Regions from separate parts of the Rhodococcus sp. 4CII genome, predicted to be linked through region 1. Evidence: riboswitches for the same ligand, from Rfam matches in the RefSeq annotation. Region 1 holds a riboswitch; the other holds the start of a gene.
What was found. Region 1 has a riboswitch for cobalamin ahead of H0B43_RS14575 (CbtB domain-containing protein). Riboswitches for the same ligand answer to the same signal wherever they lie in the genome.
Positions count from the first base shown of each region.

Region 2: linked by a shared signal. The riboswitch ahead of H0B43_RS37830 (ABC transporter substrate-binding protein) and the one ahead of H0B43_RS14575 (CbtB domain-containing protein) in region 1 are both predicted to bind cobalamin.

Region 1 covers NZ_JACCFE010000002.1:2,996,686-3,001,128, reverse strand. The annotation lists gene H0B43_RS14590 (DsbA family oxidoreductase) at 1-153, shown strand, start outside; gene H0B43_RS14585 (DUF5996 family protein) at 277-1,218, shown strand; gene H0B43_RS14580 (CbtA family protein) at 1,227-2,021, opposite strand; gene H0B43_RS14575 (CbtB domain-containing protein) at 2,012-2,206, opposite strand; cobalamin riboswitch at 2,229-2,362, opposite strand; gene H0B43_RS14570 (antibiotic biosynthesis monooxygenase) at 2,414-2,728, opposite strand; gene H0B43_RS14565 (alpha/beta fold hydrolase) at 2,761-3,525, shown strand; partial or broken gene H0B43_RS42840 (methyltransferase dimerization domain-containing protein) at 3,563-3,883, shown strand; gene H0B43_RS41540 (methyltransferase) at 3,952-4,443, shown strand, end outside.
Region 2 covers NZ_JACCFE010000003.1:231,007-235,449, forward strand. The annotation lists gene prpB (methylisocitrate lyase) at 1-873, shown strand, start outside; gene H0B43_RS37825 (bifunctional 2-methylcitrate synthase/citrate synthase) at 873-1,997, shown strand; cobalamin riboswitch at 2,188-2,320, shown strand; gene H0B43_RS37830 (ABC transporter substrate-binding protein) at 2,363-3,406, shown strand; gene H0B43_RS37835 (iron chelate uptake ABC transporter family permease subunit) at 3,460-4,443, shown strand, end outside.

The DNA of each region.
Region 1 (4,443 bases):
GCCGATCTCGACACGGCGCGTGCGTTGCAGGTGTCGGCGGTGCCGTTCTTCGTCGCCAACCGCCGCGTCGCGGTGTCCGGTGCACAGCCGAAGGACGTGTTCCTGCAGCTTCTGGCGCAGGCGAGCGCGGACGATCAGGTGCGCGCGACGTAGCGATTCGCGTGGGGCCGAAACATGCAGCGCGGCGACTACCGCGACGAGATGCGTGACCCGGCCTCTTGCCAACACCCGGAACGGCGGGCAGATTGACAGGCACGTCGTCAGCAGGGAGGCACCGTGCACGAGCAGACAGGAATCCGAGATGCATGGCCCGCATTGAAGGTGGACGACTGGACGTCCACGAGGGAGACCCTGCACATGTGGACGCAGATCGTCGGGAAGATCCGGCTGGTGCACGCGCCGTTGATCAATCACTGGTGGCAGGTGCCGCTGTACGTGAGTCCCCGTGGCCTGACCACGTCGACCGTTCCGTACGGCACCGGCTGTTTCGACATCGAATTCGACTTCTTCGACCAGCAACTGGTGATCCGCACGAGTGAGGGCGCGAGGGGGACGGTCGCACTCGAACCGAAGTCGGTGGCCGACTTCTACGCGGAGACGATGGACACGCTGGCCGAATTGGACGTGCCGACGACGATCCTGGCCCGGCCCAACGAGGTGGAGCCCGCGGTGCCGTTCGCGCAGGACACCCAGCACTGTTCGTACGACGGGGAGTCGGTGCGCCAGTTCTGGCGGCAGCTGGTGCAGGCCGACCGTGTTCTGCACGAGTTCCGGTCCCATTTCATCGGAAAGGTCAGCCCGGTGCACTTCTTCTGGGGTGCGCTGGACCTGGCCTGCACCCGGTTCTCGGGACGGACCGCGCCGACTCACCCCGGGGGAGCACCCAATTGCGGAGACTGGGTGATGGTGGAGGGCTACTCACACGAGCTGAGTAGCTGTGGGTTCTGGCCGGGCGGCGGCGCGGAGGGAGCGTTCTATGCGTACGCCTACCCGGAACCGGATGGTTTCGCCGACTACCCGGTCGGGCCCGACGGCGCCTTCTACAGCGCGGAGTTCCGGCAGTTCCTGCTGCCGTACGAGACCGTCCGCACCGCAGACGATCCCGATGCCGTCCTGCTGCAGTTTCTGCACGGCACGTACGACGCGGCCGCCGACCGGGGTGGCTGGGACCGGGCCGCCCTGGAGGCGGACCCGGCCCGATGGGACAACTCCCGCTGACGCCGAACTCAGACGGCGTTGGCCGCAACGGGCGCCTTCGCCCGGCTGGCCCGCTCCGTGAGGAACGCGAAGCCCAATCCGAGCACCAGCCACAGCGTCGCCTGGGTCGCGAGCGACGACAGACGGAACTGCCACAGCAGCACTGCGGGGAAGTCGTCGCCCACTTCGTTGACGGTGGGCAGCACGAGGTATCCGATGGTGACCACCACGAGAAAGGCGAGCACCGGTGCCGCGATCCGCACCGACAGGAACTCCTGCGCCGCGACTGCCTTCGACGCGAACACCGAAGCCACCACCGCGAGCAGTCCCAGCACGACGGCGGCGAGCCACAGCCAGGTGCGCTGGTTGATCGTGTCCGGGTCCCCGACCGCCGGCGGGTTGGCGGGGTACTTGAAGAACGGCACCGCCTCGATGGCCAGCCAGCCCAACGTGGCCAGCGTCAGACCGAGTACCGGCCCCGACAGCGTGGTCACCCGTCGCGCGTAGTGGGCGACGACGGCGAAGATCGCGCCGAGCGCGAGCCCCGCGAGGGAGGTGGCGAGAAACAGCCCGAAGCGCTGTCCGTTCCGACTGACCAGCGCATCTTCCTCGTCGTGGGAGTGCCCGGCCGGCTCGTCCGCCGCAGTGGCGTCGTGCGTGTGCTCCGGAGCTTCCGCTGCGCTGTGCGACTCCTCGATCGCGATGGCCGCGTCGATGTGCGACTCACCGAGGACGAACGCGACGCCACCGGCCAGGATGCCTGCGATGAGGCCGGCGAGCAGACCGCGGACGAGGAGTTTCGTGAAGGAATCGGTCAGTGGCATGGCAGACCCAGGAGGTGGCGTCCGTCATGCATCAGTTCGTGCATGTACATGCCACTGCGCGAAATCGCGCCCTGGTCGAATCCCACGAGGTAGAGAGCGAGCATCGCGAACAGAACGATCGCGAAAGAGATGACGGCGAGACGGGTCGTGTCGACCGACGAGCCGGGTGCGTAGGCGAGTGCCATAGTTCCTCCTGGGATTTCGCGTCCCCTAGGTCCAGGCGATGGCCGCAGTATCTGGCTGTCGAGGTGGTTCCCGTGAGGGACTACTCCGATTTACAGTGGCGCGACCGCTCCGGGATTACACCGGATTCCTGCCGAACCATCGCATTGTCCTGCGAACTTTTGCACCCGGCGGGCCGTCGTGTCAATCTTTCCGGCCCGCCTCACCGCTCAGCTCTTGTTCGCCGCCGTGACGTCGAGAACGACCTCGAACTCCAGCAGCGACGCCCCGGACGCCACCGGCTTCTGCCGCTCACCGGCGTGCGCCTCCCTGGCGGGACCGTCGCGCCACGCCGCGAAAGCCTCTTCGCTCTCCCACTGCGTGACGACGAAGTAGCGGTTCTCGCCCTTCACCGGACGGAGGAGCTGGAAGCCGAGGAAGCCGGGAGAGTTCTCCACGGCGTGCGCGCGCCCCGCGAAGCGCTTCTCGAGTTCGGGGCCCGCGCCCTCGGGGATGTCGATTGCGTTGATCTTCACCACTGCCATGCGGGCGAGGTTACTCCGCTAGCGTCGGAGTGGTGGCGAGTGAGAGTGCGTTGCACGACGAGGGTGGAACGGGACAGCCGATTCTGCTGCTGCACGGACTGATGGGCAGCGCCCGGACGTGGGGTCGGCAGGTGCCGTGGCTCCGCGAGCACGGCCACGTCTTCACGTTCGATGCCGCCGGTCACGGACGTCCCACACCTCCGGAACTGACCACCGAAGCTTTCGTCGACGACCTCGCCGCCGCCCTCGCCCCCGTCACCGAGCCATGGGTGGTGATCGGCCACTCGATGGGCGCTCTCCACGCCTGGTTCCTGGCGGCCGAATACCCGGAGAAGGTCGCGGCGCTGGTACTCGAGGACATGGCGCCCGACTTCCGTGGCCGCACTGCAGAGAACTGGGCGGCGATGATCTCGAACTGGCCGCAGCCGTTCGCGACACGGGAGGACCTGTTCGAGTTCTTCGGTCCGGTTGCCGGACAGTATTTCCTGGACTCGTTCGAGAAGCGCGCCGACGGGTGGTACCTGCACGGGGACGTCGACACGTTCCGCGACATCTCCGAGGAGTGGGGCGGCAGGCACTTCTGGGACCAATGGGGGGCGGTCACGGTTCCGGCGCTCCTGATCGAGGGCGAGTTCACCATCACCCCCGACGGCCAGATGCTGGCCATGGCCGAGCAGCATCCCGGCGCCCGGTACGTCCGGATCGAGCAGGCCGGGCACCTCGTCCACGACGACCAGCCGGAGCAGTACCGGAAGGTGGTCGAGGAATTCCTCGAGGGGCTCCGCGGAGAGCCGTAATTCCGTAGCCAGCTGCCGCGATGTCTCTGCGGGGTGAATGGTTGCCAGCCCCGGGGTGTCTATCGCGCGACGCGGTGAAGCCTCACGCTGGTTGGAAGCCCGGGAGTCCGGGACCTCAACCGCTAATCGAAGGCGCGCAATGTATTTCGACTTCCGAGATAAGCCCGAACGTCTCTGTGTCAAAGAGATGGTTCACGGCTACAACATATCCTGCTGCCTATTCGTGGCCGTCGAGCTGGAGCTCGCCGATCTGCTGGCGGAGGGCCCGCTATCGCTTCTCGATCTCGCCCAACTGAGCGGAACTGATCCCGATGCGCTGAAGCGGATCCTCCGTCTGCTGATGAGCGCCGGGATCTTCGCCGTGGACGAGCAGGACAAGTACGCACTCACGCCGCGAGCCGAGTATTTGCGCAGGGATGACCCGGAATCGATCGCAAGCGAGGTGGAGCTCTTTGCCGGCGCAGAAACGTACCTGGCCTGGAGCGAGCTGCTCCACTCCGCTCGGACGGGACAGACGGGATTCGGTCAGTTCTTCGGCAACCCCTCTTCGAGTACCTGGCCGATCACCCCGATTCCGCCCAGCGCTTCCATCTCGGCTGGCACGAGATCTCGATCCGCGCCGGTCTCGAGACCGCGGAAGCGATTGATTTCACGGACAATCGGCACGTCATCGATGTCGGCGGTGGCTACGGCATCGTGACCGCCCAGCTGTTGCGCAAATACGGTCATCTGCGAGGCACGATCTACGACCTGGAGTTCTCGCTGGCCCGGGCCGGCCACACGTTGCGGGAATATGACGTCGACGAGCGCTGTGACATCGTGCCCGGCGACGGCCTGGCAGAAGTGCCTGGCGGGGGTGACGTTCACCTGCTCAAGAGCGTTTTGCATACGATGAACGACGACGACTCGGTACGCATC
Region 2 (4,443 bases), on a different contig from region 1:
CGCATCGCCTTCCGAGCCGGCCTGTCCTCGGGCACGATCCAACGCCTGCCCGGCGCGATCAACCCGCTCACCGCGAAGCTGATCCAGGAGATCGGATTCGAAGGCGCCTACGTCTCGGGCGGTGCGTTCTCGGCCGCACTGGGTCTGCCCGACATCGGCCTGACCACCCTGACCGAGGTCGCCGCGCACAGCGCGCAGATCGCCCACGTCACCGACCTGCCGGTGCTGGTCGACGCCGACACCGGGTTCGGGGAACCGATGTCCGCGGCCCGCACGGTCACCGTGTTCGAGGACGCCGGTCTCGCTGGCCTGCACCTCGAGGACCAGGTCAACCCGAAACGCTGCGGGCACCTCGACGGCAAGGCCATCGTGCCCACCGAGGACATGGTCCGCCGGCTGCGGGCCGCCGTGGCCGCGCGCCGGGACCCGAACTTCGTGATCTGCGCCCGCACCGACGCCGCCGGCATCGACGGAATCGACGCCGCGATCGAGCGGGCCAAGGCCTACGCCGAGGCGGGGGCCGACCTGATCTTCACCGAGGCCCTCCGCGCCGAGGCCGACTTCGAAAAGTTCCGGGCGGCGGTGGATATCCCGTTGCTGGCGAACATGACCGAATTCGGCAAGTCGCAGCTGATTCCGGCGAAGACCCTCGAGTCGATCGGATTCAACGCCCTCATCTACCCGGTGACCACACTCCGGCTGGCGATGGGCGCGATCGAGACCGGCCTGCGCGAGATCCACGACACCGGCACCCAGGAAGGGTTGCTCGGCCAGATGCAGACCCGCTCCCGCCTGTACGAGCTGCTCGAGTACGAGCGGTACAGCGAGTTCGATTCCGGAGTTTTCAACTTCACTCTCTCCAGGAGCCAGTGATGACCGACACCGCGATCCCCACCATCTACAAGGGCCTGGCCGGCGTCGTCGTCGACACCACCGCCATCTCCAAGGTGGTGCCCGAGACCAACTCGCTGACCTACCGCGGCTACGCCGTGCAGGACCTGGCCGCGCACTGCAGCTTCGAGCAGGTCGCCTACCTGCTGTGGAACGGGGAGCTGCCCACCGACACCCAGCTCGCCCTGTTCTCCCAGCGCGAGCGCGCCGCCCGCCGCGCGGACCGTTCCCTGCTCTCGTTGGTGACGAAGATGCCCGACAACTGCCACCCGATGGATGTGGTGCGCACCGCGATCAGCTACCTCGGCGCCGAGGACCCGGCAGAGGACGACAATTCCCCGGCCGCCAACCGCACCAAAGCTTTGCGGATGATGGCGGTGCTGCCGACCATCGTGGCCGCCGATCACCGCCGCCGCCGCGGCCTCGATCCCATCGCTCCGCACAGCCATTTGGGGTTCGCGGAGAATTTCCTGAACATGTGCTTCGGGGAGGTGCCGCCGCCGGAGCTGGTCAAGGCGTTCGAGGTGTCGCTGATCCTGTACGCGGAGCACAGTTTCAACGCCTCCACCTTCGCCGCCCGGGTGGTGACCTCGACCCTGTCCGATATCTACAGTGCCGTGACCGCGGCGATCGGGGCGCTCAAGGGTCCGCTGCACGGCGGCGCCAACGAGGCCGTCATGCACGACATGCTCGAGATCGGCGACCCGGACCGCGCCGAGGCGTGGCTGCTCGGCAAGCTCGCCGCCAAGGACAAGGTGATGGGTTTCGGGCACCGGGTCTACAAGAACGGTGATTCCCGCGTCCCCACCATGAAGGCGGCCCTGCTCGACGTTGCCGCCCACACCGGCGGTGGGAAGTGGGTGCAGATGTACGAGATCCTGGAGAAGACGATGGCCGGCGCCACCGGTATCAAACCGAACCTCGACTTCCCCACCGGGCCGGCGTATTACCTGATGGGCTTCGACATCGAGGTGTTCACCCCGATCTTCGTGATGAGCCGGATCACCGGGTGGACCGCCCACATCATCGAGCAGGGCGAATCCAACGCCCTGATCCGGCCGCTCAGCGAATACGACGGCGTTCCGCAGCGTTCCGTCGTCGCCTGAGCCCCTAAAGTCTGCGTCCCGGGGTCAGCCGCGTGGGCATCACCGTCTCCTGACCCCGGGGCGCACCCAACCCCCTGTGGTCCCGCACCCGCGGGCTGTGGGCCGCCGGCGTCTGTGACCGGTTCCTCAGTCGTCGCCGGCGTCTGTGACCGGTTCCTCAGTCGTCGCCGGCGACTGGCGGGTGAGCGCCGTATATGGTGGCCGAGGCCGTCCGTACGGCCACGATCGGCGAGGGAACCCGGTGCGAATCCGGGACTGACGCGCAACGGTAACGAACCTTCATGGTCGGAGTCCGACTACTCACCGATCGAGTTCGGTGATCCTCGGCTCCGCGACTGGGCCCTGACGAAGGAGTTCAACGCTTCATGCGCACGTCCTGGCGGTACCTCGGTGCCACTGTCACTGCCGCTTCGGTCCTGCTCGTTTCCGGATGTTCGTCCACGGCGGACGAATCGGCACCGGAGACGGCCTCGGAGTCATCCGCCTACCCGATGACCATCGAGAACTGCGGCCACCCGGTCACGCTCGACGCACCCCCGCAACGTGCGGTCTCCCTGAACCAGGGCTCCACCGAGATCCTGCTCTCGCTGGGCCTGGCGAACCGGATGGTCGGCACCGCGACCTGGACCGACCCGGTCCGCGAGAACCTGGCCGCCGACAACGCCCGCGTTCCGCGGTTGGCCGACAACAAGCCGTCCTTCGAGGTGGTACTCGACACCGAACCCGACTTCGTGACGGCGTCGTTCGGCGGCACCCTCGGACCGGGCGGTGTCGCCGACCGCGACCAGTTCGACCAGCTCGGTGTGCCCAGCTACCTGTCCCCGACCGACTGTGACGGCAAGACGGACGAGAGCGTCAACGCGGACGGTGCCCGCACCGAACTCCTGCGCATCGACACGGTGTACAAGGAGATCCGCGAACTCGCCGCCATCTTCGACGTCCGTGACCGCGGCGAGGCGTTTGTCGCGGAATTGCAGCAGCGGTTCGAGGCGGCCTCGGGAACGGTGAACGCCGCCGGGGTGTCGCTGGCGTACTGGTTCGCCGACACCAAGACCCCGTACATGGCGGGCTGCTGCGGCTCGTCCGGGATCATCACCAACTCGGTGGGCGCCCAGAACATCTTCTCCGACACCACCGACGAGTGGCCGCAGGTGAGCTGGGAGAGCGTGCTCGACCGCGACCCCACCGCCCTCGTCCTCGCCGACCTCAGCCGCCGCAGCATCGACGGCGACGCCCTCGACAGCAAGATCGCGTTCCTCGAGTCGAACCCGGTGACGCAGCGGCTCACCGCAGTCCGCGACCAGCGGTACATCGTGGTCAACGGCGCCGACCTGAACCCGTCGATCCGCACCGTCGACGGCGTGGAGAAGACGGCGGCCGCGCTGAAGCAGTGGGGACCGGCCCGCTGACCGCGACCGCGACGCGGCGCGAATCCCGACCGACTCGGACGAAGTCCCGTCCGGTGATCGGGGTGCTCCTGTTCGTCGGACTCGCGGTGCTGGCCGGGTCCATTGCCGTCGTCATCACCATCGGCCCCGCCAGTCTCTCGGTCGGCGACGTCTACGCGGTGGTCCTCGAACACGTCGGTCTCGGCAGTTCCGGCGTGAGCAGGATCAAGGACGGCATCGTGTGGGAGCTGAGGCTGCCCCGGACCCTCCTCGCGGCGGTGTGCGGCGCCGGACTGGCGCTGTGCGGGACGATCATGCAGTCGCTGCTGCGCAATCCGCTCGCCGATCCGTTCGTGCTCGGCATCTCGTCGGGCGCATCCACCGGCGCCGTGCTGGTCGTCGTCCTCGGACTCGGCGCCGGGGCGGTGTCGCTGTCGGCGGGCGCCTTCGCCGGGGCGGTGCTCTCGTTCGCCCTGGTGATGCTGCTGGCGACCGGCGCCGGCGGCGGCACATCCAGGGTGGTGCTCGCCGGAGTGGCGGGAACGCAACTCTTCTCCGCGCTGACCTCCTTCATCGTGATCTCCTCCGCCGATGCGGAACAGACCCGCGGGGTCATGTTCTGGCTGCTGGGATCCCTGTCCGGTGCCGACTGGGCCGACGTGATTGTGTGCGGGGCCGTCACCGTCGCCGGCCTCCTGGTGTGCCTGACGCAGTCGTCGGCGCTCGACGCCTTCACCTTCGGCAACACCGCCGCCGCATCGCTCGGGGTCTCGGTGCGCGGGGTCCGGATCCTCCTGCTCGGCATCACCGCACTCGTCACCGCCGCCCTGGTCAGTGCCGCGGGGGCGATCGGGTTCGTCGGCCTGGTCCTGCCCCACGCCGCCCGATTCCTCGTCGGCCCCCGGCACAGCCGGCTGCTGCCCACCGCCGCCGTGGTCGGCGCGATCTTCATGGTGTGGATCGACGCGATCGCCCGCACAGTCTTCGCGCCACAGGAAGTTCCGGTCGGTGTCGTCACCGCCCTGATCGGCGTCCCCGCCTTCGCCGTCATCCTCTTC